One region of the Pantoea sp. PGP6 genome, then DNA from elsewhere that is predicted to be linked to it. Evidence: predicted binding sites of a transcription regulator. Region 1 holds the regulator's gene; each other region holds the start of a gene.
What was found. Region 1 encodes PurR, which represses purine synthesis genes. Its sites were predicted from a motif close to CANGCAAACGTTTGCNTG; they were not measured.
Positions count from the first base shown of each region.

Region 2: a site for PurR is predicted at 3,107-3,124, ahead of ACLIBF_RS01480 (7-cyano-7-deazaguanine/7-aminomethyl-7-deazaguanine transporter). Genes of this name have one in related genera too.
Region 3: a site for PurR is predicted at 2,576-2,593, ahead of gcvT (glycine cleavage system aminomethyltransferase GcvT). Genes of this name have one in related genera too.

Region 1 covers NZ_JBQBMA010000001.1:2,482,437-2,492,338, forward strand. The annotation lists gene rnt (ribonuclease T) at 1-54, shown strand, start outside; gene ACLIBF_RS12090 (Grx4 family monothiol glutaredoxin) at 100-435, opposite strand; gene ACLIBF_RS12095 (C40 family peptidase) at 800-1,594, shown strand; gene cydH (cytochrome bd-I oxidase subunit CydH) at 1,654-1,743, opposite strand; gene purR (HTH-type transcriptional repressor PurR) at 2,025-3,050, shown strand; gene punR (DNA-binding transcriptional activator PunR) at 3,047-3,952, opposite strand; gene punC (purine nucleoside transporter PunC) at 4,059-5,261, shown strand; gene cfa (cyclopropane fatty acyl phospholipid synthase) at 5,574-6,722, shown strand; gene ACLIBF_RS12125 (riboflavin synthase subunit alpha) at 6,777-7,436, opposite strand; gene ACLIBF_RS12130 (MATE family efflux transporter) at 7,642-9,015, shown strand; tRNA gene ACLIBF_RS12135 (tRNA-Val) at 9,169-9,245, shown strand; tRNA gene ACLIBF_RS12140 (tRNA-Val) at 9,249-9,325, shown strand; tRNA gene ACLIBF_RS12145 (tRNA-Val) at 9,336-9,412, shown strand; gene pykF (pyruvate kinase PykF) at 9,757-9,902, shown strand, end outside.
Region 2 covers NZ_JBQBMA010000001.1:317,476-327,377, reverse strand. The annotation lists gene ACLIBF_RS01495 (lysoplasmalogenase) at 1-280, shown strand, start outside; gene ACLIBF_RS01490 (zinc/cadmium/mercury/lead-transporting ATPase) at 365-2,641, shown strand; gene tusA (sulfurtransferase TusA) at 2,693-2,944, opposite strand; gene ACLIBF_RS01480 (7-cyano-7-deazaguanine/7-aminomethyl-7-deazaguanine transporter) at 3,149-3,814, shown strand; gene ACLIBF_RS01475 (DcrB family lipoprotein) at 3,933-4,487, shown strand; gene iolE (myo-inosose-2 dehydratase) at 4,567-5,463, opposite strand; gene ACLIBF_RS01465 (Gfo/Idh/MocA family protein) at 5,511-6,521, opposite strand; gene iolD (3D-(3,5/4)-trihydroxycyclohexane-1,2-dione acylhydrolase (decyclizing)) at 6,585-8,525, opposite strand; gene ACLIBF_RS01455 (bifunctional 5-dehydro-2-deoxygluconokinase/5-dehydro-2-deoxyphosphogluconate aldolase) at 9,072-9,902, shown strand, end outside.
Region 3 covers NZ_JBQBMA010000001.1:937,982-947,883, forward strand. The annotation lists gene ubiH (2-octaprenyl-6-methoxyphenyl hydroxylase) at 1-948, shown strand, start outside; gene ubiI (FAD-dependent 2-octaprenylphenol hydroxylase) at 962-2,164, shown strand; gene gcvT (glycine cleavage system aminomethyltransferase GcvT) at 2,646-3,743, shown strand; gene gcvH (glycine cleavage system protein GcvH) at 3,767-4,153, shown strand; gene gcvP (aminomethyl-transferring glycine dehydrogenase) at 4,234-7,107, shown strand; gene ACLIBF_RS04590 (SDR family oxidoreductase) at 7,183-7,926, shown strand; gene ACLIBF_RS04595 (6-phospho-beta-glucosidase) at 7,965-9,404, opposite strand; gene ACLIBF_RS04600 (MurR/RpiR family transcriptional regulator) at 9,520-9,902, opposite strand, start outside.

The DNA.
Region 1 (9,902 bases):
GGTGGCTGGCCCCTGCCCTTCGCCGAAGGCGAAGCAGCCGCGAGCGCTGACTGAAGAATCTGCAATGAAAAAGGCCGACGCGATGTCGGCCTTTTTGTTTTATTCCGCTTCTTTAAACTTCTCTGCGGTCTCTTTAATCAGCGACTGCAGTTCACCGCGCTGGAACATTTCGACGATGATGTCACATCCGCCGACCAGTTCGCCATCAATCCACAGCTGCGGGAAGGTTGGCCAGTTGGCATATTTCGGCAGCTCTGCACGAATGTCTGGGTTCTGCAGAATATCCACGTAAGCAAAACGCTCACCGCAGGCTGACAGCGCCTGTACCGCCTGCGCAGAGAAACCGCAGCTTGGCAGTTTCGGGGAACCTTTCATGTACAGCAGGATCGGGTTTTCTGCGATCTGGCGCTGAATTTTTTCTACAGTACTCATAATTGCCTTCCTTAATTCGTCACTTCGTGTTTGTTTATTGTAGCGACTTCGCACCAGGACTGAAAACGAGATTTTGGGGGTTACCCGATTAAATCGCCATGTTTGTTAAGTCCTCTTTTCGGCCCTGTTAACTCCCGATTATTAACTACAAGTAACATATTAATAATTTGCAATAGTTTTGTAGATATAAGACGCTGAAAATGCTCATTTTCAGCGCAAACGGGCGAGGCCGAAAGATTAATAAAAAAAGGCGTTACGGTTTTCAGGTGAACTGGACTAGAATGGCTTCGGCGCTGATCCTGGATCAGATTTTTCCCAACTTTGTCGCGGTGCGTAGTGGCCCTGACAACTTAACTAAAACCGGACTATGCGTTTAATCATTACGCTTTTCATCCTTGCCTTTGCGCAACTGTTCTTCAACATCGCTTCTGCTTCCCCGCAGGCGCCGGTGAATGTCAGTTCGCATAAAGCAGAGAAAAAGAGTGCGCGCGAAGATGAGCGCCGCAAGCGTCGCCCGTTGAAAACGTCGGCGAAGAAAACACGCGTCAGCCCGGTCCAGAAGCTCAAACTCAAAAAACAGAAAAAAAGCGAACTCACCGCCAGTCATCTTCCCGCAAAGAAAAGCAAAACCCTGCTCAAAACCGCCAGTAAGAAACGCTACGGCCATCAGCGTCTGCTTAAAACGGCTGACGCCAGCAGCAATGACAGCGGTGACACCGGCACCATTAAAATGAGCAAGTCACATCGCCAGCGCTACCAGAAGGCGCGCGAGACGGCGATGACCAAGTTGATGGGCCAGCTGGGTAAACCCTATCAGTGGGGCGGCACCTCACCGCACACCGGTTTCGACTGCAGCGGTCTGGTGTGGTACGCCTATAAAGATCTGGTTAAATTTAAGATCCCGCGTACCGCCAATGAGATGTACCACCTGCGCGACGCCGCGCCGGTAAAACGTGAGTCGCTGGAGAAAGGCGATTTAGTCTTCTTCCGGATTAATGGTCGCGGCACCGCCGATCACGTTGGGGTTTATCTCGGCAACGGCAAATTTATTCAGTCGCCACGCACCGGCAAAGATATTCAGATCAGTGCGCTGGGTGAAGATTACTGGCAGCGTCACTACATCGGCGCGCGTCGGGTGATGACGCCGAAAACCATTCGTTAAGCGGATTCGCTACGCGAATAACCAGACAGAGAAAAGCCGGGCGATGCCCGGCTTTTTCATTAGTGCAGCACAGCTGTAAAGCTAAAGGCGACAATCATCAGCAGACAGCCGACGGTGGTCATCAGGGCCAGTTTCAAATCTGTACTCATTTACCGCTCCTTAGTCACACATTTTGTAGGGATAAGCCATTTTCCCATACGGGCCGGTAAAAATCTCGTTTTATCCGTCCAGCCTTGTTAGAATCCTGCCTTTGTTGCGCAACGCGCGCAGCCCCGGTTCCGTTTGCTCTCCTTTTCAGGCGCTCATTACCCGCCAGACGCCTGTTTACCGGCCAGAAAAGCTGCATAATTGCGGAGAAAACCCTGAGCAGACGCAAACGTTTAACATTATGCTTATCATTGCGTTAGATAAGCCCTGGAGTCCGATTTTAATGGCAACAATTAAAGATGTGGCAAAACGCGCCGGCGTCTCAACGACCACCGTTTCGCACGTCATCAACAAAACGCGTTTTGTCGCTGAAGAGACGCGCAACGCCGTCTGGCAGGCGATTCAGGAACTGCACTATTCGCCGAGCGCCGTAGCGCGCAGCCTGAAAGTGAATCACACCAAAACGCTGGGCCTGCTGGCAACCTCGAGCGAAGCGCCCTACTTTGCTGAAATTATTGAGGCGGTGGAGAATCACTGCTTCGACAAAGGTTACACCCTGATTCTGGGCAATGCGCATAACGACCTGCAAAAGCAGCGAGCCTATCTCAGCATGATGGCGCAGAAGCGCGTCGATGGTTTGCTGGTAATGTGTTCTGAGTATCCGGACGATCTGCTGAAGATGCTGGAAGAAAATCGTAATATCCCGATGGTGGTGATGGACTGGGGCGAGTCACGCGCCGACTTCACCGACACGGTGCTGGATAATGCGTTTCAGGGCGGCTATCTGGCCGGACGTTATCTGATTGAGCGCGGTCACCGTGAGATTGGCGCGATTCCCGGTCAGATGGAGCGCAACACCGGCGGCGGACGTCATGCTGGTTTCCTCAAGGCGCTGGAAGAAGCCGGCATTCAGCCGCGTGCCGAATGGATCGTGCAGGGCGACTTCGAACCGGAATCAGGCTATCAGGCGATGCAGCAGATCCTGTCGCAGAAACAGCGCCCGACCGCGGTGTTCTGCGGTGGTGATATCATGGCGATGGGCGCGATTTGCGCCGCCGATGAGATGGGTTTGCGGGTGCCGCAGGACATTTCGGTGATCGGATATGACAATGTGCGCAACGCGCGCTACTTCGCGCCTGCGCTGACTACCGTGCATCAGCCAAAAGCACAACTGGGTGAGAAAGCGCTGGAGATGCTGCTTGACCGCATCACCAGTAAACGAGAGGTTTCTCAGACCATCGAAGTGCATCCGACGCTGATTGAACGTCGTTCCGTGGCTGACGGTCCGTTCCGCGACTATCGCCGTTAATCTTCGCTTAACCACTCCTGATTAAGCGTTTGCGCATCACCCAGATAGCTGAGTAACCAGCCCGTCGCCGGTGATGCGCGATCTTCCGCCCAGCTTACGCAACAGGGGCTGTCCGGAAATGCAACCGGCAACGTCAGCTCCACCAGCGCTCCGCTGTCCAGTAATGGCCGCGCCAGATGCCCCGGCACCATCGCCACACACAATCCCGCCAGCACGCAATCCAGGCCGGTCTGCCATTCCGGCACCACCAGACGACGCTGATTGTCGAGCGTCCACGTCATCCGGCGTGGCAGCGCGCGTGAGGTATCTTCCAGCACCAGCGACGGCCAGCTGCGCAGGGTGTCGTCATCAATCTGACTCACGCCAGTCAGCGGATGGTGGTTCGCCACCACGCAGCGCCAGTTGAGCGTCCCCATGTCGCGAAAGGCAAAGCGTCCGCCGACCGGTATCGCCTGAGTGGCGCCGATGGCCACTTCAACCCGATCATCCGCCAGCGCATCCCAGACGCCGTTAAACACTTCATAACTGATGTGCAACTCCATGTCGGGGAAATGGCGGTAAAAATCTTTGACTAACTGCCGGGTGCGCTGCGGCTTGACGATGCAGTCGACCGCAATACTCAGCTGTCCACGCCAGCCGTTAGCCAGCTGCTGACACTGGCGGCGGGTGGCGAGCATTTTTTTGATAACGCTGCGCCCTTCACGGACAAAATGCTCGCCAGCGGGGGTTAATACCACCTCGCGATGCTGGCGCTCAAACAGCGGTACCGCCAGCCACGTTTCCAGCTGACGCACGGTATAGCTGATAGCAGATGGCACCCGATGCAGCTCCTGCGCCGCGGCGCTGAAGCTGCCACCGCGCGCCACCGCATCCACCACCTCTAATGCATATTCTGACCACATAATCTGCCTTCAATTTTTTTAACAGCAACCGGCAAATATTAGCGTTTCACAGCGGCAAACGCACCTTTTACACTCTGCCGCGTTCAACCTGCAAAATGAGAATCAGATGTCACCGTCAAAAGGATTTATGCCTTATCTCGCTCTGCTGAGCATGCTGGGCTTTTTAGCCACCGATATGTACCTGCCCGCCTTCGGCGCGATGCAGCAAACTTTTAACACCTCACCCGGCCTGATCAGCGCCAGTATGAGCCTGTTCCTGGCGGGCTTTGCCTGCGGTCAGCTGTTCTGGGGACCGCTGTCAGATCGCATCGGCCGCAAGCCGGTATTGCTGGCCGGACTGGCGCTGTTTGCCGTCGGCTGCGCCGGTATGCTGTGGGTCAATAATATCTATCTGATGCTGGCGCTGCGCTTTATTCAGGCGATCGGCGTCTGTGCCGCAGCCGTTAGCTGGCAGGCGCTGGTTGTGGATCGTTATCCGGCGGCGCGCGCCAACAAGGTGTTCGCCACCATTATGCCACTGGTGGCACTCTCGCCAGCGCTGGCGCCGTTGCTGGGCGCCTGGCTGATCAGCCATTTTCACTGGCGGTCTATTTTTCTGGTGCTGACGCTGATTGCCGTGGCCTTGATCCTCACTACCCTGCGTCTGCCGGCCAGCCGTAAAGCCAAAGGTGAGCAAGGCGCACAGCCTGGCTTTTTCACTCTGCTGAAGTCGCGGGTCTACAGTGGCAACGTGCTGATCTACTCCGCCTGTTCCGCCAGCTTTTTTGCCTGGCTGACCGGCTCGCCGTTTATTCTGGCCGATCTGGGCCTGACGCCAGCCGACATCGGTCTGAGCTATCTGCCACAAACCTTTGCATTCCTGATTGGCGGTTTCGGCTGCCGCGCCCTGCTCAACCGTTTTGCTGGTGCACAGTTGCTGCCGTGGCTGCTGGCGATCTACAGCCTGAGCATTCTGGCGCTGTTTGCGGTTGCGCTTTCCGGCCACAGTACGCTGGTCAGCCTGCTGCTGCCGTTCTGCGGCATGGCGCTGGCCAATGGTGCCATCTACCCGATCGTGGTTTCCGCTGCGCTGATGCCTTTCCCTGACGCCACCGGTAAAGCGGCAGCATTGCAGAATACTCTGCAACTGGGATTATGCTTCGCCGCCAGCCTGGCCGTCTCGGCCGGACTGACGCAGCCGCTGCTGACCACTACCCTGATGATGGCGCTGACTATCCTGCTTGCCCTGCTCGGCTTCGTGATGCAGCGTATTGCAAACGCACAATCTGATGTTGCCACCCCCTCTACCGCCTGCCAGGATAATCACTGAAGCAATGATTTTTTAGTTAGCAAGCTAACAATAAGTCATTGAATATTGACCCGCGTGAGAATATACTCATTCGGGTCAATAATTCTGCAACAAATCAACAACATAATAACGTTACACATTGATTGGCAACCGGGTTGCCGGGATGGCGTCTGCGCGCAGGTTAGGGTTATCGCGCCGGATCGTTTTGCACCGTTTTAATCCTCTGTATCACGCCAGATATCTGGTTTACGGAGTCATCCGTGACTTTTCTCAATTCCTGAAGAAATTGACTATTCTTTTTCAGGTTAAGATTGGACAGGTGGTGGAGAAGCTATGAGTTCATCGTATGTAGAAGAAGTGAGCCTCGAAGAAAACCATTGGTATCGCATCGTTCATGAACTGCTGGATAAAGCAGATATCGAAATTAATGGCTCACGTAGCTGGGATATTCAGGTTAAAAACCCTGACTTCTTTAAACGTGTTTTGCAGGAGGGATCGCTGGGTCTGGGCGAAAGTTATATGGACGGCTGGTGGGAATGCGATCGGCTGGATATATTCTTCCACCACGTGCTCAAACATAAACTGGACCAGCAACTTCCACATCATTTTAAAGATACGCTGCGTATTGCCGCGGCGCGCTTAACCAACCTCCAGTCGAAAAAACGCGCCTGGATTGTCGGTAAAGAGCATTATGATTTAGGAAACGATTTGTTTTCTCTGATGCTCGATCCTTATATGCAGTACTCCTGTGGCTACTGGAAGGAAGCCACCACGCTCGCCGCCGCGCAGGAAGCAAAGCTGGATATGATTTGCCGCAAATTAGCGCTGGAGCCGGGCATGTCGCTGCTGGATATTGGTTGCGGCTGGGGCGGACTGGCAGAATTTGCCGCACGTCATTATGGCGTTAAAGTGCATGGTGTCACCATTTCGGCTGAACAGCAGAAACTGGCGCAGCAGCGCTGTGAAGGATTAGACGTCACCATTCTATTACAGGACTATCGCGATCTGAATGAACAGTTTGACCGTATTGTATCGGTCGGAATGTTTGAACATGTCGGTCCTAAAAATTACGCCACCTATTTTGATGTCGTCGATCGTAATTTAAAGCCAGACGGTATTTTCCTGCTGCACACAATCGGTGCGATTAAGACCGATATGAATGTGGATCCGTGGATCGATAAATATATTTTCCCGAATGGCTGTCTGCCTTCGGTACGACATATTGCTGACGCCAGTGAGCCGCATTTCATTCTGGAAGACTGGCATAACTTTGGCGCAGATTACGACACGACCCTGATGGCATGGTATGAACGCTTTATTCAGGCCTGGCCGCAGCTGGCGGATAGCTACGGTGAACGCTTTAAGCGTATGTTCTCTTACTACCTTAATGCCTGTGCTGGCGCATTCCGCGCACGTGACATTCAGTTATGGCAGGTGGTCTTCAGTCGGGGCGTGGAAGGCGGATTACGCGTGGCGCGTTGAGGCAGTCGTGGACCGGATTAACCATTAAAAAAGGCGCTGATGCGCCTTCTTTTTTTAGCTTTCTGCCGTCGGTTGCCCGGTCAGCATATTCATCGCCGCCGCCGCATCACGCTGCGCTAATACCCGCTCAACGGTGTCGACAATCGCCTGAGTATGCGGATCAATCTCGATATTAACCCGGTCGCCAAAGGTTTTGGCCCCCAGGGTAGTGCGCTCCAGCGTTTCCGGGATCAGATAGACGCAGAATTTGGTACGGGTTACATCCCCTACCGTCAGGCTTATCCCGTCGATGCCGACGAAGCCTTTGTGCAGGATATATTTCATCTGGGTCGGATCCTGGATCTTAAACCACACTTCACGGTTATGTTCCGACTGGATAATTTTGCAGATTTCAGCGGTGGTCATAATATGACCGGACATCAGGTGTCCACCTATTTCATCGCTGAATTTCGCGGCGCGTTCAATATTGACCACATCCCCCTGGCGTAAATCGCCCAGGTTGGTGACGCGCAGCGTCTCTTTTATTAAATCAAAGCTGACCCGATCACCCTCAATAGCCGTCACGGTTAAGCAGCAGCCGTTGTGTGCCACCGATGCGCCCAGTGCCAGGCCCGGCAATAATTCTTCCGGCAACCTGACGGTGTGAGTACGAAAAAGCTCTTTCTCTTCAATGGACACTATTTCTGCGGTGCCCTGCACAATACCGGTAAACATAGTCTTTGCCTCTGCGAAGTTTGCGCTAGTTTATCACAGCTCACGTCCGCTGTTAGCTTTCAGCCAGCGGCGTAGCCTTACAGCGTAGCAAAACGCATGCAGTGACAAAGATTGGCGAATCCGGTATCGCCAGTTACACTAGCTGACGCAATTCCTGGGGCTTCCCTGCCCCGCCATTATTTCATTTAACTATTCAGGTGTTAACGTGCAGAAGTATTTAACAGAAGCGCGTCAATTGCTTGCCCTTGCGATTCCGGTCATCCTTGCTCAGGTGGCTCAAACCGCAATGGGATTTGTGGATACCATTATGGCCGGCGCCGTCAGCGCCACGGATATGGCCGCCGTCGCTGTCGGCACCTCTATCTGGCTTCCGGCCATCCTGTTTGGTCATGGTCTTCTGCTTGCATTGACGCCTACGGTTGCGCAACTCAACGGCTCTGGCCGCCGCGAACGCATCGCCGAGCAAATTCGCCAGGGTTACTGGCTGGCCCTGTTCGTCTCGCTGCTGATTATGGTGCTGTTATGGCATGCCGGCTACTTAATCCGGGCGATGCATGACATCGATCCGCTGCTGGCGCTGAAAGCAGAAGGCTATCTGCATGCCCTGCTGTTTGGCGCACCGGGTTATCTGTTTTTCCAGGTACTGCGTAATCAGTGTGAAGGCCTGTCGAAAACCAAGCCGGGTATGGTGCTGGGCTTTCTCGGCCTGATGGTCAATATTCCGCTGAACTACATCTTTATTTATGGCCATTTCGGCATGCCGGCGCTGGGCGGCGTGGGTTGTGGCGTGGCAACGGCCTCGGTCTACTGGGTGATGTTCATCTGTATGCGCTTCTGGGTACGCCGGATGAGAACCATGCGCGATATCCATCTGACCAGCAGCTGGTCACCGCCTTCGCGTCCGATTCTGACCCGTCTGATGACGCTGGGCTTACCGGTAGCGCTGGCGCTGTTCTTTGAAGTCACGCTGTTTGCTGTGGTTGCACTGCTGGTGTCGCCGCTGGGTATTGTTAACGTAGCCGGCCATCAGATCGCGCTGAACTTCAGTTCACTGATGTTCGTTCTGCCGCTGTCGCTGGGCGTGGCAACCACTATCCGGGTCGGCTATCGGCTGGGTCAGGGGTCAACCGAGCAGGCCAAAGTCGCCGCCTGGACTGCCCAGGGCGTCGGCATCAGCATGGCCGCGCTGACCGCGCTGTTTACCGTGACCTTCCGGCATCAGATCGCCCTGCTGTATAACGACAACCCGGAAGTGGTGACGCTGGCGGCGCAGTTGATGTTGCTGGCGGCCATCTATCAGTTCTCTGACTCGATACAGGTGATTGGCAGCGGTATTTTGCGCGGCTATAAAGATACCCGCTCGATCTTCTTTATCACCTTTATCGCCTACTGGCTGCTGGGCCTGCCGGCCGGTTATTTACTGGCGCTGACCGACTGGCTGGTGCCGCGGATGGGGCCGGCAGGCTTCTGGTGCGGCTTCATTGTCGGCCTGACGTCTGCGGCGGTAATGATGATTTGGCGGATCAGGCGCCTGCAACAGTCACCTGCCGAGGTGATCCTGACGCGCGCTGCGCGCTAACCGGTTGAGCGGGCGGTAAAAGGCCCGCGACGCCTAAAAAAACGACGCATAGCACAGTTGCTGTTCAGTCACGGTGAAAAAACCATTTTTCCCCTTGCCAGCCTCATCGGCTGCCGTTAATATTCGTCCCCGCTGTCGCCCAGACAGCGTGTTGCGCTCTTAGCTCAGTTGGTTAGAGCACCACCTTGACATGGTGGGGGTCGATGGTTCGAGTCCATTAGAGCGCACCAAGTGCGTCCGTAGCTCAGTTGGTTAGAGCACCACCTTGACATGGTGGGGGTCGGTGGTTCGAGTCCACTCGGACGCACCATTTCCTGTAAGCGTTCTTAGCTCAGTTGGTTAGAGCACCACCTTGACATGGTGGGGGTCGATGGTTCGAGTCCATTAGAACGCACCACTTTCAGAATTTCTCCCGCTTGCGCAAATCCCCCTTTTATTGATCTACATCTTTTCCGGAACTGCTTTTCGATTGGTTTTCGCATACTTAGCGACTATACTGTGCCGCGTTGTCCACTTGAAAGGTTTCAGCGATCACGTGCCTATTGCGATAACTCAGATAATTTGCGCAACACTCAGAAGGTGGTTACCAACCGTAACCGCACAACTTCCCTGCACGCCTGGCCTTCGTCACCTATTCTTACTCTGTATAGCCCGTTTCGATTTCAAACAGAATTCTCACTTCGATGCATTGCCATCGGATTTCGCCCTTTATCATCCATCACAACTTACAGATAACCCGTCATGAAAAAGACTAAGATCGTTTGTACTATCGGCCCGAAAACCGAATCAGAAGAGATGCTGACTCAGCTGCTTGAAGCCGGCATGAATGTTATGCGTCTTAACTTCTCCCACGGCGACTACGCCGAGCACGGCCAGCGCATCACCAA
Region 2 (9,902 bases), 2.2 Mb from region 1:
GATTGGCATTCTGTGGAGCAGACTGGAAGATCTGCGCTGGCCGATCTGTACTTTTATCGGCATGACGCTGGTGATGACCTGGATCGCTACTGAGCAATACTTCTTCCGTCCTACCGATTACAGCTTCTCAATCATGGTCGGTGCAGGTCTGCTGCTGCTGGCTAACATTGTCTGGTTTATCAGCCACTATCGCCGTCGTTTCAGTGCCGACAGCGCTATCGTTGCGGCCTGCTACTTTGCCGGTCACTTTATGATTGTCCGTTCACTGTGGGTGATTTAAAAAACTGACCTTGACTCTGGAGTTCACTCCAGAGTGTAGGATAGCGGGATGGGCAGCTTCGTCCATCCCTTTTCCGGAGGTCATATGCATCAACATCACGCCTGTGGCTGCGGTAAACCGCGTGCCAGCCACGCCGCAGCCAAACCCCTGTGCCAGATCCCTCAGTCCCGTCCCCTGACGCTCTCTATTCATGCCGCGACTCCGGTCACGCCGGATAGTGCGGGCTGCTGCTGCGACAGTAACAGCAGTCCCGGCAACGACGCCGATGAGGAAAGTGACCGACGACGCGTCGGCACTCTACCTTATAGCTGGCAGGTCAGCGGGATGGATTGTCCCGGCTGCGCCCGCAGCATTGAAACCGCCGTTCAGCAGGTCGCGGGCGTCACCGAGGCGCGCGTCCTGTTCAGCAGTGAAAAACTGGTGGTCAATGCGGACAGCGACGTGCGCCAGGCGGTGGAGCAGGCGGTCAAAAAAGCCGGCTTCCAGCTCAGTACGCAGACCGAAACGGCAGCCGATGGCCCACGCTGGCAGCATAACCGCATGCTGATTGCGCTGGCGCTGCTGGTGCTCGCCAGTAGCCTGCTCAGCCATTTCGCGCCGCTGTGGGGCGATCGCCTGTTTATTGTCACTACCCTGATCGGCCTGTTTCCGGTGGCGCGCAGCGCCTGGCAACGGCTGCGCAGCGGCTCGCCTTTCACCATCGAAACCCTGATGACGCTGGCCTCAGCGGGTGCGCTGATCATCGGCGCTCACGCCGAAGCAGCGATGGTGCTGGTGCTGTTTCAGCTTGGCGAACAGCTCGAAAGCTATGCCGCCTCGCGGGCGCGCAGTGGCGTGACCCGCCTGATGGCGCTGCGGCCGGAATCGGCGGTCCGTCTTGAGCAGGGTCGGCGCAGCGACGTGCCACTGGCTGCGCTGCAGCCCGGCGATCAGATTGAAGTGTCAGCCGGCAGTCGCCTGCCGGTCGATGGCCGCTTAATCACGCCGCTCGCCAGCTTTGATGAAAGCGCATTAACCGGCGAGTCGCTGCCGGTGACGCGCAGCAGCGGCGAAAAAATACTGGCCGGTGCCACCAGCATTGACCGGCTGGTCACGCTGGAAGTGGTATCGAAACCGGGCGAAAGCGCGATTGACCGGATACTGCAGCTGATTGAAGAAGCAGAAACCCACCGCGCCCCGGTTGAGCGCTTTATCGATCGGTTCAGCCGTCTCTATACGCCGCTGGTGATGATGCTGTCGCTGCTGGTGATGGTGGTGCCCCCGTTGCTCGGCGCGGGAGAATGGCAGCCGTGGATCTACAAGGGCCTGACCTTACTGCTGATTGGCTGCCCCTGTGCACTGGTGATTTCCACGCCGGCAGCGATTACCTCCGGGCTGGCTGCCGCTGCACGTCAGGGCGCGCTGATCAAAGGCGGCGCGGCCTTAGAACGTCTGAGTTCCCTGCGCATGATGGCGTTCGATAAAACCGGCACCCTGACCGTTGGCAAGCCGCAGCTCACCGGGATTCTGCGCTTTGGCGAGACCGGCGAAGCAGAGATGCTGGCGCTCAGCGCGGCAGTTGAACAGGGCGCGACGCATCCACTGGCCAGTGCGATTGTGGCGGCGGCGGCGGCACGCAATCTGGCCATCCCGGCCGCCCGCGATCAGCAGGTTCAGGCGGGACGGGGCATTACGGCGGTGGTCAATGGCCAGCCGATCCGGTTGCTGACGCCCGCGCAGATGACCGGACTGACGGCGCAGCAAACCGAACAGATCACCCAGCGTGAAGCAGCAGGTGAAACGGTGGTGGTGCTGGCCCGCAATGGCGAGGCGCTGGGCGCGCTGGCCTTGCGCGATCAGCTGCGCAGCGATGCGATCGCCGCATTACAGGCGCTGAAAAAACTGGGCATTGAGAGTCTGATGCTGACCGGCGACAACCCGCGTGCAGCGGCAGCCATCGCCCGGCAACTGGGCATTGAGTACCGTGCCAGCCTGTTACCGGCCGACAAGGTGGCGGCGATAGCAGAACTGAGTCAGCAGCAGCCGCTGGCGATGGTCGGGGATGGCATTAACGATGCGCCGGCGATGAAAGCGGCGACGCTGGGGATCGCGATGGGCAGCGGCACCGACGTTGCGCTGGAGGCGGCCGATGCCGCGCTGACGCGCAATCAGCTCAGCAATCTGGCACCGATGATTGTACTGGCGCGCCGTACGCGCCGCATCATTCGTCAGAACCTGACCATTGCGCTGGGGCTGAAGGCGGTATTTCTGGTCACGACCCTGCTGGGACTGACCGGATTGTGGCTGGCGGTGCTGGCGGATTCCGGCGCAACGGCGCTGGTCACCGCTAACGCGCTGCGATTACTGCGCAACCGAAGCTGAAGACGAGCGGCCGGTCAGATGACGGGCCGCGCTGCCAATGGGCACCCAGCGTTACTCCGCCATCCCTTTCTGGATCAGGAACTGATAAGGCAGGTTATCGGTCTGCTGCGCCAGCAGGCGATGCTCCATAAAGCGGCAGAAGCCGGGAATATCGCGGGTGGTGGCCGGATCGTCGGCAATGATCAACAGCGTATCGCCATCCTGCAGGCTGCGAACGGTTTTGCGCACCATCATCACCGGCTCCGGACAACGCAGGCCACGGGCATCCAGTTGATGGTCGGCAGAGGAAAAAGCATCGCTCATAATGGACTCGGTTCAGGTTTGGGGCGCTCATTCTAGCGCGTGGTGCCGTTGACGCAAGGCGATAACGATTGCGCTAAAATTAACCATTGCATAAATAGCACAACGCGGTAAGATGCCGCCGCTTTTTGCTCATAAAACTGCCAGGCGCTGCCCGAACGGCGTCCCGCAATGGGTTCCCTCACCCCAACATTAAAAAGGTTGATTATGCTCGCATTCTCTTCGCGTCAGCGCATGCACGCGCTGTTCTGGTTATCGCTGTTTCACCTGCTGGTGATCACCTCCAGTAACTACCTGGTGCAGCTGCCGATTTCCATTTTCGGCTTCCACACCACCTGGGGCGCGTTCAGCTTCCCGTTTATCTTCCTGGCAACCGATCTGACCGTGCGCATCTTTGGCGCGCCGCTGGCCCGACGCATTATTCTGGCGGTGATGATCCCGGCGCTGTTTATCTCCTATGCCGTTTCTTCGCTCTATTATCAGGGTCAGTGGCAGGGCTGGGCGGCACTGGAACAGGTGAATCTGTTTGTCGCGCGTATCGCCTGCGCCAGCTTTATGGCTTACGCCCTGGGTCAGATCCTCGACGTGCACGTCTTCAACCGTCTGCGCGCCCTGCCGCAATGGTGGATCGCTCCAGGCTGCGCCATGTTCCTCGGCAACATCAGCGATACGCTGGCCTTTTTCTTCATCGCTTTTTATAAAAGCCCTGATGCGTTTATGGCCCAGCACTGGGTGGAGATCGCCCTGGTTGACTACAGCTTCAAGGTGCTGATCTGCATGGTGTTCTTCCTGCCGGCCTACGGCGTATTGCTCAATGCCGCGCTGAAACGCCTGGCTGAGCGCCGTGCCACCAGCCAGATAAATTTCGGCTAACCCGCCATACCGATTTACGCCATTACCCGCTAAGATCTGCTGACAATCATCAGGTTGCGTTTGCAACCTGATTCCTGTTGTATTAACGGCTGACTGGAAACTTAAAAAAGGGATTCTGATGCGCAACCTGGTGAAATATGTAGGAATGGGCTTACTGGTGCTGGGCTTAGCCGCCTGTGACCAGAAGAAAGATGACGCGGCGAATGACAACGGCGTCAGCGCCAGTCAGTCGGCGCAGACCGTGACGCTGATGGATGGCAAACTGAGCTTCTCGCTGCCGCCGGGCATGTCGGACAAGAGCGGCAAGCTCGGTTCACAGACCACCAATATGCACGTGTATGCCGACGAAACCGGTGCGCGCGCGATTATTGTGATTGCCGGTGAGCCGACCAGTGATGGGCTGGACGTGCTGTCACAGCGTATGGAGCAGCAGCAGCGCAACCGCGATCCGCAACTGCAGGTGGTCTCGAACAAAGCGGTCACGCTGAAAGATCAGCCGGCACAGCAGCTGGATACGGTGATTTCTGCCAATAACCAGACCTCATGGTCATCGGTGATTCTGGCCAAAGTCGACGGCAAACTGGTGACGCTGCAGATTACCCTGCCAGGCGACAACCAGCAGCAGGCACAAAGCGATGCCGACAATATTGTGAAGAGTATTGCGCTGAAATAAGGCCGGGCGACTGCCCTGCTGGCTTGCGGCTTCCCCCATCTGGGGGAAGCCGGTTTATCTCACGGTTTCCCGCCTGCGCTTACAATCCTGCGTTCTCACGAATATATTTGCGCGCTTTCACCGCATATTCAAACGGGTTAGCCAGCGCCGGGTCCTGCTCCGCTTCCACCACCATCCAGCCTTTGTAGCCGTAATCGTCGAGGATTTTGAACACCGGTTTGAAATCGATCACGCCATCGCCCGGTACGGTGAAGGTGCCCTTTTTCACCCCTTCCAGGAAGGAGAGATGATTGTCGCGCACCTCGGCGACGACCTCGTCACGCACGTCTTTCAGGTGGACGTGGAAAATGCGCGGCAGATATTTTTCCAGCACCGCCAGCATCTTCTGCTGCGATCCCTCAGAGTAGTAGACGTGACCGGTGTCATACAGCAGGCCAACCTGATCGTCGGTCAGGGCCATAAAGCGGTCTATCTCTTCAGTCGTCTGAATACCGGTCCCCATATGGTGATGCAGCGTGACCCGCATCCCCTTCTCAGCCGCAATCCGCGCCAGTTCGTTATAGCCTTCTGCCGTCAGCTGCCACTCCTCATCACTGAACACCGGTTTCTGCTCAAACACCGCCAGCGTGGTGCCCTGAATACTTTTGCTCTGTTCTGAACAGCCAATCACCCGCGCACCCATCGCATGCAGGAAGTTCATGTGGTTAACGAACTCGTCGATGGTTTTAGCTTTGTCGCCGTTGGCAAAAAAGGTGCTGAACCAGGCGTTGCAGATCTCAATGCCGCGAATGTCGAGCATCGGTTTAAGAATCGCTGGATCGCGCGGATATTTACTGCCGACTTCGCTACCGGTAAAACCGGCCAGCGCCATCTCGCTCACCGTCTGCTGGAAGGTGTTCTCACTGCCGAGATCCGGCATGTCATCGTTGGTCCAGCCAATCGGGGCGATAGCCAGTTTTACATTGTCTTTGTTCATCATTTTATTCCTGAGCCGGGGCGGTCATCCCGCCTGTCTGGGCTGAATTAAGAGTAGAAAGCAGGACGTGGCGGCATCTCTACCGTTTCAATCGCACCGCTGTTTTGCGCTTTGATACAGGCATCGGCGGCCACTGAGGCGGCAAAGCCATCCCAGGCAGACGGACCGGTCAGCGTGCCCGCTTTCACGTCGTTGATGAACGCCTGCAGCTCCACGTCATACGCTTCGATAAACCGATCTTTCCAGTCAACCAGAATGGTGTTCGACAATCGGGCATCTTTACGCAGCTGCACCGACGACGGCTCAGGCAACCGGGCAATGCCCTCTTCCCCAACCACTTCGCACTGGATGTCATAGCCATAGGCGCAGTTGACGAAGATCTCGACGTCGATGCGTACCCCTTTCTGGGTCTCAAACAGTACAATCTGCGGATCTTTCAGTTGGGCATGGGATTTTGAGGTGACGCGCGGGAAGACCACCTGCACCGTTTTATAATCGTCATTGGTCAGCCAGCGCAGCACGTCCAGTTCATGGATCAGCGTGTTGGTGATCGCCATCGGCGTGGTGTAATTTTCCGGCACGGTCGGGTTACGGTGCGCACAGTGCAGCATCAGCGGCTCGCCAATATCCCCGTCGGTAATCACTTTTTTCAGCGCGCGGTAGCCAGCATCGTAAGGGCGCATAAAGCCGACCTGCACCAGCCGTTTGCCGGCCTGGATTTCAGCGTCCACCACCCGGCGACAGCCTTCGGCGCTCATCGCCAGCGGCTTCTCACAGAACACCGGTTTGCCCGCGGCAATCGCAGCTAAGGTGAACTCTTCGTGGGTCGGGTCCCATGACGTCACCAGCACCGCATCCACCTCTGGTGACTGGATCACGTCATGTCCGTTCTGGAACACTTGCGCCTCGATGTTCAGGCGCTGCAGCGCAGCGCGCGCGCCGTCAACGTTGATATCCGAGACGGCAACCACCTGTGCGCCCTGCAACACGTGGTTGCAGCGGCGAATATGTTCCTGACCAATTGCACCTGTACCGATGACGCCAAGTTTCAAAGTCATAATTACACCTGTGTAGGGTTCGTGCTGAGATAAGAGGAAAGGGGCCGTGATCCGGCCCTGAAATTAGTATTTACGCGCCTGATCCAGATGGGTTTTCAGCTTATCCGCTACCGCCTGAACCCGTTCAGAATCGGAGGCCTGCGCGACGCCAACGTGCCACCAGCTGAAATATTTGTGGATCATGGTTTTCGGCAGCACTTTGATGTCGATAAGCGTGGAAACGGTCTGCGTTCTGGCATCTTCCAGCGCGGCTTTTAGCTGCTCCAGCGTGGTGACGCGGTAGGTTTTACAGCCGTAGCCTGCCGCGATGGCGGCGAAATCAACCGGCACGAAGCCCCCATCCAGCTTGCCACCTTCCGGATTACGGAAGCGGAACTCGGTGGTGAAGCTGTCCATTCCGTGTTCCATTTGCAGGTTATTGATGCAGCCGTTGGTCATGTTATCCAGCAGCACCACGTTGATCTTCGCCCCTTCCTGAATCGAGGTAACCAGCTCGGAATGCAGCATCATGAAAGAGCCATCGCCGACCAGCGCATAGACTTCTCGCTGCGGCTGCGCCAGTTTTGCGCCCAGCGCGGCGTTAACTTCATAACCCATACAGGAGTAGCCGTACTCCACGTGATAGGCGTTGTAATCTTTGGTGCGCCAGACGCGCTGCAGATCGCCGGGCAAGCTGCCCGCTGCCGCAACAATCACCGCCTCTTTGGGTAACTGTTGGTTCAGCGTACCGAGCACGCTGCTTTGCGTCAGGACTGACTGGGTCAGGCGGTTGAACTCGGCGAATACCGCTTCACGATCGAGATGGTCGGCAATCTCCGGCACAAAGTCCTGTTCGTGATACTCCACCTGATAGACTCGCTGAGTCTCTTTCAGCAGTTTGCTCTGCGCCTGCTCAATCTGGCTGCCCCAGTCGTTACTGTAATGCTGTGACGCCAGCGCGGCCGTCAGCGCGGTCAACCCTTCACGGGCATCGGCCAGCAGCTGTACGCCATCCAGCTTGTAGCTGTCGAAATTGCTGACGTTGATATTGAGGAAGCTGACGTCCGGATTCTGGAAAATCCATTTCGAGGCGGTGGTGAAGTCGGTGTAACGGGTACCGATGCCGATGACTAAATCAGCCTCTTTTGCCAGCAGGTTGGCGGCCAGACAGCCGGTTTCACCGACGCCGCCGACGTTAAGCGGATGGTCGGAGATCACCGTGCCTTTGCCCGCCTGCGTTTCGGCAAACGGAATCTGATAACGCTCGGCGAACTGGCGCAGCGCCTCACCCGCTTCAGAGTATTTAACCCCGCCGCCACAGACGATCAGCGGCTTGCGCTTACGGCCGATCAGCGTCAGGGCATCGGCCAGCTGCGCCGCAACCGGCAGGCGACGATCCAGTCGGTGCACCCGCTTCTGGAAGAAATAGTCCGGGTAATCCCAGGCTTCACCCTGCACATCCTGCGGCAGCGACAGCGTTACCGCGCCGGTTTCGGCCGGATCGGTCAGCACGCGCAGGGCGTTAATGCAGGCCGACATCAGCTGTTCCGGACGGCTGACGCGGTCCCAGTATTTGCTGACGGCCCGGAAGGCGTCGTTGGTGCTGATGCTAAGATCGTAGCTCTGCTCAATCTGCTGCAAAACCGGATCGGGCTGGCGGGTAGCGAACACGTCGCCGGGCAACAGCAGCAGCGGAATACGGTTCGCGGTGGCGGTGGCAGCCGCGGTAATCATGTTGGCGGCACCGGGTCCGACTGACGAGCTGCAGGCGATGATCTGACGACGCAGTGACTGTTTAGCAAAGCCGGTGGCGGCATGCGCCATGCCCTGCTCATTGCGGCCCTGATACACCACCAGATCGCCGCTATCCTGCTCCAGCGCCTGTCCCATTCCCAGCACGTTGCCATGACCGAAAATGGCGAAGATGCCTTTTACAAACTTAGTCTCAACGCCATCAACATCAATGTATTGATTATCAAGAAATTTAACCAGCGCCTGTGCAGTGGTCAGTCTGATTGTGCCCATATGCTCTTCCTTTACATGCTGGTGGTACCTGACTCCGGTACAACGCGCCAGGCGAAGTCATACTGCGGAAAAGGCGACCGGTATAATTGAAACGTGAGGCGATTATAAACAAATATATTTTTCATAAAATACAATTACAGAAGAAACATTTCATTTTGCGAGTGAGATCAAATTTAGTGACGCTGCCGGGACTGACAGGCGATCCGGACCGGGAAAACTGGAACGTTTTATGGACATCATCGAATGATGAAAAAATTCATTTCACTTCAGCAGCTTCCTCTATTAATGGGGATATTCCTGCGATCTCTCTCACAACCCTGATATGCCGGGCGCCGTCAACCTGGCTCTGCCGATCGCTGAGTGGAATCAGGAGTTTTACCTGGTTCACAAAATCGCGATGGATATTTCATTTCATGTTGAACTTGGAATTTTTATTCCTCATACTGCCCTCATAGCCAATCAGGCACCTATAGACCCGGAAGCAAAGCGCGCGACGTCGGGCTTTTCGCCCGCAGTGTCTGCTAATCACAGAAGGAAACCACAGGTATGAGTACACAACAGAAGCGGCTTGATGTGATTTGTATCGGGCGCATCGCCGTCGATTTTTATGGTCAGCAGATCGGGGCGCGGCTGGAGGATGTCACCTCATTCGCCAAATATCTCGGGGGTTCCTCAGGCAACGTCGCCTATGGCACTGCGATTCAGGGCCTGAAATCGGCGATGCTGGCGCGGGTGGGAGATGAGCACAATGGTCGCTTTCTGCGCGAAGAGTTGCAGCGCGTCGGCTGTAATACCGATGCCTTAATCACCGACGAAAAACGCCTGACCGGCATGGTGATCCTCGGTATTAAAGATGAAGAGACTTTTCCGCTGATTTTCTACCGTGATAACTGCGCCGATATGGGCCTGGTACCGGACGACGTGCAGGAAGATTTTATCGCCTCTTCGCGCGCGGTCGCGGTGACCGGCACCCACTTATCCCACCCGCAGACCCGCGAAGCGGTGCTGAAAGCGCTGGATATTGCCCGCCGCAACGGCCTGCGTACCGCACTGGATATCGATTATCGTCCGGTGCTGTGGGGACTGACCTCGCTCGGCGACGGTGAAACCCGTTTCATTGAATCGTCGCAGGTGACGCAGCAGCTACAGGAAGTGGTGCATTATTTCGATTTAATCGTCGGTACCGAAGAAGAGTTTCATATTGCCGGTGGCAGCACCGATACGCTGACCGCCCTGAAGAACGTGCGTCAGGCCAGTCAGGCGACGCTGGTCTGCAAACGCGGTCCGCTGGGCTGCGTAGTGTTTGAAGGTGAGATCCCGGATAGCTGGGAACAGACCCGGCTGCACAGCGGGGTGCGGGTCGAAGTGCTAAACGTG
Region 3 (9,902 bases), 1.5 Mb from region 1:
CGGATTCATGTTTCCGATCGCGGTCATGCGGGCTTTGTTTCGCTGGCGGCAGCTGATTACGACATTCCGGCGCTGGGGCAGGTGGTAGAGCTGTTTGATGTCGGACAGCGTCTGTTTACTGAACTGAAGAAAGCGCCGGGCGTCACTCTGCGCTGTCCGGCTCGCGTTACTCAGGCCAGCCGCAGCGAGCAACAGGTAACGGTAACGCTTGATAATGGCGAGCAGCTAAATGGCGATCTGCTGGTGGCGGCAGACGGCTCACGCTCTGCGCTGGCCGCCTCCTGCGGCATTCAGTGGCAAACCGATGACTATCAGCAGCTGGCGTTGATTGCCAACGTCACTACGGCGTTGCCACATCAGGGGCAGGCGTTTGAACGCTTCACCGAGCACGGTCCGCTGGCTCTGTTGCCGATGTCAGATCATCGCCTGTCGCTGGTGTGGTGCCACCCGCTGTCACAGCGTGACGCGCTCACGCGCTGGAGCGAAGCCGAATTCCTCAGTGAACTGCAGCGGGCGTTTGGCTGGCGACTGGGCAAATTTACCCATGCCGGTCAGCGGGAATACTACCCGCTGGCGCTGCAACGGGCGGTGCAGCCGGTCACGCATCGTGTGGCGGTGGTCGGCAATGCGGCGCAGACGCTGCACCCAATTGCCGGACAGGGCTTTAACCTTGGCCTGCGTGACGTAATGTCGCTGGCCGAGACGCTGGCGTCAGCCCATCAACAGCAACAGGATCCCGGCAGCTATGCGGTACTGCAACATTATCAGCAGCGCCGTGAGCAGGATCGCGCCGCGACCATCGGTATTACCGACGGCTTAGTGCGTATCTTTGCCAACCGTCATACGCCGTTGGTCATCGGGCGTAATCTGGGTCTGCTGGCGATGGATCATCTGCCGTGGCTACGAAATCAACTGGCTGAGCGCACGCTTGGCTGGGTTAAGCGTTAATAAAGAGGCTTTGATGCAAACTTTTGATGTGGTGATTGCCGGTGGCGGTATGGTCGGACTGGCAGTGGCTTGTGGCCTGCAGGGCAGCGGACTGCGCATCGCGGTACTGGAAAAATCTCCCGAGCCGCCAGCCAGCCTGAGTGATACACCCTCGATTCGCGTCTCGGCTATCAATGCGGCCAGTGAGCGTCTGCTACAGAAGCTGGATGTCTGGTCGACCATTCTCTCGCTGCGTGCCAGTGCGTATCACGGTATGGAAGTGTGGGATAAGGACAGTTTCGGTACCATCGCCTTTGGCGATCAGCAGCAGGGGCTGTCTCACCTGGGCCATATTATCGAAAATCCGGTGATTCATCGCGCCCTGTGGCAACGCGCCAGCGCCTGCAGCGACGTGACGCTGATGGCATCCGCCGAGCTGCAGCAGGTGGCGTTTGGCGATAACGAAGCCTTTATTACCCTGCAGGATGGCAATATGTTAACCGCGCGTCTGATGATTGCGGCTGACGGAGCCAACTCCTGGCTGCGTAACAAAGCCGATATCCCGCTGACCTTCTGGGATTACGATCATCACGCGCTGGTCGCTAACGTCCGCACCGGGATGCCGCACGATGCGGTAGCGCGTCAGGTGTTCCATGGCGACGGTATTCTGGCTTTCCTGCCGATGCAGGACCCGCATCTGAGTTCGATTGTCTGGTCGCTGTCACCGCAGGAGGCGAGCCGGCTGGAAAGTATGCCGGAAGCGTTATTCAATCAGCAGCTGTCGGTGGCGTTTGATATGCGGCTTGGTCTGTGCCAGCTGGAAAGCGAGCGCAAATCGTTTCCTCTGACGGCGCGCTATGCCCGAAATTTTGCCGCGCACCGCCTGGCGCTGGTCGGGGATGCGGCCCACACCATTCATCCGCTGGCAGGACAGGGCGTGAACCTGGGCTTTATGGACGCGGCTGAACTGATCGGTGAAATTCGCCGGCTGCATCAGCAAGGCAAAGATATCGGACAGCACCTCTATCTGCGCCGCTACGAACGCAGCCGTAAGCACAGCGCCGCGCTGATGCTGGCCGGCATGCAGGGCTTCCGTGAGATGTTTGCCGGTAACAACCCGGCAAAAAAACTGCTGCGCGATGTCGGCCTGAAGCTGGCAGACAGCCTGCCGGGCGTTAAACCGCTGATGCTGAAGCAGGCGATGGGCCTGAATGACCTGCCGGCGTGGCTACGCTGAACCCGCTCTGACCCGCTCCCGAGCCAGCATTTGCTGGCTTTTTTTCTGTCCGAAACCCACTCCCGAGCCAGCATTTGCTGGCTTTTTTTCTGTCCGAAACCCACTCTGCACCATCACAAGGCAGCGCCGCACCACTATCGCCCCTCGTTTGATTTATTCTAATTTTGCCGCTCAATTCGCATTACTTTTTCTTATTCGGTGCATCGGCGAGTACCGCATTTTTTTAACATCCTGAACGGCTTCTCGCATAAATTTGCTGCGTTTATTTAACCTTCCTACATTTATTGCGTGATTAATCACAAAATTGCAGTTTTTTATCCTGTCGGTGATTAATCCTGGTTAGGCTGTGCATCAGCTTTCGACCCCGGTTTGCTTATGGTTAATCGCCAGGTTCGGTGGTAACGTCAGCCTAAAGAGAACGTTTGCGTCGGCAGGGTTTGCGGCGCGCTTTGGTACTCACTCGCTTCTGCACAGGATGGTTATGACTCAGCAAACACCTCTGTTTGAACAGCATCAGGCCTGCGGCGCTCGCATGGTGGATTTTCATGGCTGGATGATGCCGCTGCACTATGGCTCCCAGATGGATGAGCATCATGCGGTGCGTAATGACGCCGGCATGTTTGATGTCTCCCACATGACCATTGTTGACCTGAAAGGCCCGCGTACCCGCGAATTTCTGCGCTACCTGCTGGCAAATGACGTGGCAAAACTGACTCAGCCCGGCAAGGCGCTCTATACCGGCATGCTGAATGCATCAGGTGGCGTCATTGATGATTTGATTGTTTACTTTATGAGCGAAGACTTTTTCCGGCTGGTGGTGAATTCCGCAACGCGGGAGAAAGACCTCGCCTGGATCGCTGAACATGCGCAGGGCTACGGCATTACGCTGACCGAACGTGACGATCTGGCGCTGATTGCCGTACAGGGGCCGCAGGCCCAGCAGAAAGCGCAGACGCTGTTCAGCGAGACACAACGGCAGGCGGTATCCGGGATGAAGCCGTTCTTCGGCGTACAGGCGGAGGCGCTGTTTATTGCCACCACCGGCTACACCGGCGAAGCGGGATATGAGATTGCGTTACCGGCAGACGAGGCGGCCGATTTCTGGCAGCGGTTGCTGGCCGCCGGAGTAAAACCTGCGGGTCTCGGTGCACGTGACACGCTGCGGCTGGAAGCCGGCATGAACCTGTACGGTCAGGAAATGGATGAAAGCGTTTCACCGCTGGCTGCCAACATGGGCTGGACGGTGAGCTGGGAGCCGGCCGATCGGGCCTTCATCGGACGTGAAGCGCTGACGTTACAGCGTGAACGCGGCACCGAAAAACTGGTCGGGCTGATCCTGACCGAAAAAGGCGTGCTGCGTAACGGCTTGCCCGTGCGCTTTACCGACGATCAGGGCGAGCCACAGGAAGGGATCATCACCAGCGGTTCGTTTTCGCCCACTCTGGGTTACAGCATTGCCCTGGCACGCGTGCCAGCCAGTATCGGCGACACCGCCATCGTTGAGATCCGTAACCGCCAGATGCCGGTAAAGGTTACCCGACCGATTTTTGTCCGCGCCGGTAAACCGGTCGCCCAGTAAATTTTATTCAGGAGAAATGGCCAATGAGCAATGTGCCAAATACGTTGAAGTACCGCGACAGCCACGAGTGGGTGCGCAAAGAAGAAGATGGTTCTTATACCGTAGGCATCACCGAACATGCGCAGGAACTGCTGGGTGACATGGTGTTTGTCGATCTGCCTGAAGTCGGCGCAACCTTTGCTGCTGGTGAAGAGTGTGCAGTCGCCGAATCAGTCAAAGCGGCCTCCGACATCTATGCACCGATCAGCGGTGAGATTGTTGCGGTTAACGATCTTCTGTCCGATTCGCCAGAGCAGGTCAACAGCGAACCTTATGACGGCGGCTGGTTATTCAAAATCAAAGCCAGCGACGAGTCTGAAATTGACACGCTGCTGGACGCGGATGCTTACAAAGCCTCTATCGACGAGTAATCGTCAGGCGGCCTCGCGCAGAGGCCGCAGATTTCTGTTTGCACTCTCTGTTCCCCAGCCCGATTCAGGATTTACTGCTAATGACTCAGACTCTCAGCCAGCTTGAACACAACGGTGCATTCATTGAGCGCCATATCGGTCCTTCACCCGAGCAGCAAGCGATGATGCTTGAGGCGATTGGCGCCCCCTCGCTGGAGGCGTTAATCGGCACGATTGTCCCGGCCGACATTCAGTTGCCCGGCCCGCCAGCCGTGGGTGAAGCGGCGACGGAACAACAGGCGCTGGCTGAACTGAAAGCGATTGCCAGCCAGAATCTGCGTTACAAATCCTGGATCGGGATGGGATATAGCGCGGTGATCACCCCACCGGTTATCCTGCGCAATATGCTGGAAAACCCAGGCTGGTACACCGCGTATACTCCGTATCAGCCGGAAGTTTCGCAGGGACGACTGGAGGCGTTGTTAAACTTCCAGCAGGTGACCCTCGATCTGACCGGCATGGATATCGCCTCGGCCTCGCTGCTGGACGAAGCGACCGCTGCGGCAGAAGCGATGGCGATGGCCAGACGCGTCAGCAAGCTGAAAAATGCCAACAAATTCTTTATTGCCGATGATATTCATCCGCAAACGCTGGATGTGGTGCGGACCCGTGCCGAAACTTTTGGCTTTGAACTGATTATCGATCGGGCTGAAAAAGCGCAGGATCATGACGATCTGTTTGGCGTGCTGCTGCAACAGGTTGGCACCACCGGTGAAGCGCACGATTACAGCGCGCTGATTGCCGGACTGAAAGCCCGCAAAGTGGTGGTCAGCGTCGCAGCGGATTTCATGTCGCTGGTCCTGCTGGAAGCGCCAGGCAAGCAGGGTGCCGATATTGTCTTTGGCTCGGCACAACGCTTCGGCGTGCCGATGGGGTACGGTGGCCCTCATGCGGCCTTCTTCGCCAGCCGCGATGAGCATAAACGTTCAATGCCGGGGCGCATCATCGGCGTCTCCCGCGATGCCGCCGGTAATACCGCGCTGCGCATGGCGATGCAGACCCGTGAACAGCATATCCGTCGTGAAAAGGCCAACTCCAACATCTGTACCTCACAGGTGCTGCTGGCGAATATCGCTGGCCTGTATGCGGTATTCCACGGTCCGGCCGGACTGAAACGCATTGCCTCACGTATTCATCGTTTTACCAACATTCTGGCGGCGGGCTTGCAACAAGGCGGCCTGACGCTGCGTCATCAGCACTGGTTCGATACGCTGACGGTTGAAGTAACAGACAAAGCGGCGGTCCTGAACCGCGCTCAGAGCTTTGGCGTCAACCTGCGAAGCGATATTCACCATGCTGTTGGCATCACGCTGGATGAAACCACCCGTCGTGAAGATATTCTGGCGCTGTTCGCCATTCTGCTGGGCGATGCGCACGGCCTGGATCTGGATAAGCTCGACAGCGAAGTCGCACTGGAGAGCCAGTCGATTCCAGCCGGTTTGCAGCGCCACAGCGATATTCTGACCCATCCGGTGTTCAACCGTCATCACAGTGAAACAGAGATGATGCGCTACATGCACAGCCTGGAGAAAAAGGATCTGGCGCTGAATCAAGCGATGATCCCTCTGGGCTCCTGCACCATGAAGCTCAACGCCGCGGCAGAAATGATCCCGATTACCTGGCCGGAATTTGCCGAACTGCACCCGTTCTGCCCGGCAGAACAGGCCAGCGGTTATCTGCAGATGATCGGTCAGCTGTCACAGTGGCTGGTGCAGCTCACCGGTTACGATGCGCTTTGCATGCAGCCGAACTCTGGTGCACAGGGCGAATATGCCGGTCTGCTGGCAATTCGTCGTTATCATGAAAGCCGCAATCAGGGCGACCGTCACCTCTGCCTGATCCCCAGCTCGGCGCACGGCACCAATCCGGCGTCGGCCCAGATGGCCGGCATGGATGTGGTAGTGGTGGCCTGTGACAAACAGGGCAACATCGACCTCGGCGATCTGCGTGAGAAAGCGGCACAGGCGGGCGATAAACTCTCCTGCATCATGGTGACCTATCCGTCAACGCACGGCGTTTATGAAGAGACCATCCGCGAAGTCTGCCAGATTGTGCATCAGTACGGCGGTCAGGTTTATCTCGACGGCGCAAACATGAATGCCCAGGTCGGTATCACCACGCCAGGCTATATTGGCGCGGATGTCTCGCACCTTAACCTGCATAAAACCTTCTGTATCCCGCACGGCGGCGGCGGACCGGGAATGGGGCCGATTGGCGTAAAAGCGCATCTGGCACCGTTTGTTCCGGGCCATAGCGTGGTGCAGATCGATAGCGTATTAACCCAGCAGGGAGCGGTGTCAGCGGCCCCGTTTGGCAGCGCCTCTATTCTGCCGATCAGCTGGATGTACATCCGCATGATGGGAGCAGAAGGGCTGAAGCAGGCCAGTTCAGTCGCGATCCTGAATGCCAACTATATTGCCAGTCGTTTGCAGTCCGCCTATCCGGTGCTCTATACCGGCCGTGATGGTCGGGTGGCGCACGAATGTATTCTTGATATCCGGCCACTGAAAGAGCAGACCGGCATCAGCGAACTGGATATTGCCAAACGCCTGATCGACTACGGTTTCCATGCGCCAACCATGTCGTTCCCGGTCGCGGGCACGCTGATGGTGGAGCCGACCGAATCGGAAAGCAAAATCGAGCTGGACCGCTTTATTGATGCGATGCTCTCTATTCGTATGGAGATCGACCGGGTCGCGGCGGGCGAATGGCCGCTGGAAGACAACCCACTGGTGAATGCGCCGCATACCCAACTGGAAATCGTCAGCGAGTGGACGCATCCTTACAGCCGTGAGCTGGCGGTTTTCCCGGCGGGCAGCCACAACAAATACTGGCCGACGGTAAAACGTCTGGATGATGTGTTTGGTGACCGCAATCTGTTCTGCTCCTGCGTACCAATGAGCGACTATCAGTAACTCACGCCAATCGCATAGCCGCTAAGCAAATCTGAGCAGGGCCGATTCGTCGGCCCTTTTTTATCTGGAGGCGAAATGAAATTAGCACTGGTTACCGGCGGCAGCCGCGGTATCGGACGCGCCACGGCGTTATTACTGGCGGCCAGAGGCTATCGGGTGGCGGTCAATTATCGCCAGCGCGAGGCAGAAGCACAGCAGGTGGTGACAGAGATTCAGCAGCAGGGCGGCGAGGCCTTTGCGCTGCAGGCAGATATTGCTGATGAAGCCCAGGTGATGGCGATGTTTGCGCAGCTCGATCAACAGCCAGCGCCGCTGACGCTGCTGGTCAATAACGCCGGGATTCTGTTTCAGCAGTGCCGGGTCGAGCAGCTGGATGCAGCACGCCTGCACAAAGTGTTTGCCACTAACGTCATCGGCACCTTTCTCTGCAGCCGCGAAGCAGTAAAACGTATGGGCACCCATCACGGCGGTCAGGGCGGCGCGATTGTTAACGTCTCGTCAGCCGCCTCACGGCTTGGCGCACCGGGAGAGTACGTCGATTACGCCGCCTCTAAAGGGGCGATGGATACGCTGACCAAAGGGTTATCGCTGGAAGTCGCGCAGCAGGGGATTCGGGTAAATGGGGTTCGTCCGGGATTCATTTATACCGAGATGCATGCCGACGGGGGTGAAGCAGGCCGGGTTGATCGCCTCGCCAGTGTAATCCCGATGGGCCGCGGCGGGCAGGCAGAGGAGGTGGCAGAAGCGATCGTCTGGCTGGCCAGCGAGGCGGCCTCTTATGTCACCGGCAGCATCATTGATGCCGCCGGCGGACGCTAACCGACAGCGCCGCCGCTTTTCAGCCGCGGCGTCATCCGTTACAGGTTTTCGCCGTTGCTGGCGATGACCTGCTGATACCAGTTAAAGCTTTTCTTCTTCGAACGGGAGAAATCGCCGCTGCCGTCGTCGTTTTTATTGACGTGAATAAAGCCGTAACGCTTATCGTACTGGCCGGTGGTAAAGGAGACGCAATCCAGGCAGCCCCACGGCGTATAGCCCATTAATTCCACGCCGTCGTGCGTCACCGCCTTTTTCATCTCTTCGATGTGGGCGCGCAGATAATCGATACGGTAATCATCTTCAATCACGCCCGCGGCGTTTGGCTTGTCGATTGCGCCAAAACCGTTTTCTACGATAAACAGCGGTTTCTGATAACGCTCATACAGCTCGTTAAGCGCGTAACGCAGGCCGACCGGGTCAATCTGCCAGCCCCAGTCTGACGCTTTAACGTGTGGATTTTTTACCACGCCTTCGAAACCGGTGATCGGATCGTCCACGCCGCTGGCATCAGTCTTCACGGCATTACTCATGTAATAGCTGAAACCGACGTAGTCCGCACAGCCTTCACGCAGCGTGTCGGCGTCCTCCGCTTCCATCTGGATCTCATAGCCTTTACGCGCCCACTCTTTCAGCGTGTAGGTCGGATAGTAGCCGCGCATCTGCACATCACTGAACACGTAACGCTGATGCATCGCTTCCTGCGCCAGCACCACATCATCAGGATGACAGGAGAATGGGTAGACCGGCACCATGGCGATCATACAGCCAATCCGGAAGTCAGGATTAATAGCATGACCGAGTTTGACGACCTTAGCGCTGGCGACAAACTGGTGGTGCATTACCTGATACATCGCCTGCTCAGGCTTCTCATGCTCGGTAAAGATCACCCCAGAGCAGCAGTAACCAAACAGCGGATATTGCCAGTTGCGCTGGTTATTGATCTCGTTAAAGGTCATCCAGTATTTCACTTTGTTTTTATAGCGATTCAGCACTACTTCGCTGAAACGCACAAAGAAATCGACCACTTTGCGGTTGTGCCAGCCGCCGTACTGTTTCACCAGGTGATAGGGCATTTCGAAGTGGGAGAGGGTGATGACCGGTTCAATGCCGTACTTCAGCAGTTCATCAAACAGATCGTCGTAGAATTGCAGGCCAGCCTCGTTTGGCTGTTGCTCGTCGCCATTCGGGAAGATGCGGGTCCAGGCAATTGAGGTGCGGAAGCATTTGAAGCCCATTTCGGCAAACAGCGCGACATCCTGTTTATAGTGTGAGTAGAACTCAACGGCCTGATGGTTAGGATAGAAATTGCCGGGCTGGACACCGTCGGTAATGACCCGATCGACGCCGTGTGAACCGCCGGTCAGCACATCAGCGATGCTGACGCCTTTGCCGCCCTGATCCCAGCCGCCTTCAACCTGATGCGCTGCCACCGCTCCGCCCCAAAGAAACCCTTTTGGTAACTGCAATTCTGCACTCATGCTTCACCCCATTACGGATATTGAAATTGGAATGAGTTTAGCAAGGCAATAATGAAAGTCACGATATAACAGCGCGCCAGTAATGTGATCTGTTACATCAGAAAAACAGGCTGTTTTATTTACCCAGTTGGCGGCCAATCGCTTCAATAATATAGGTGACCGGCACCTGCGTCGTAATGTCTGAATTATCAGCCATCCGAATAATCGGGACGTGATAGCAGAGGCTGAAATCACTCATTTTCGCCAGCGAGCAGCTCTCGGTGTTAGTGATGGCAATGATTTTGCACTTGTTGAGGCTGAACTGGCTGGCAATGCGCAGGATCTCTTCGGTCTCGCCGGAGACGGATAAAATAATCGCAATCGCATTTTCATACAGATCAGGGCTGACCGGATAATAGGGATCGTCAATCGCGTGGCTGAATTTACCCAAATTGGAAAAGAAACGGGCGCCATATTTTGCCAGGCTGCCTGAGGTACCGACGCCAATAAAAAATACCC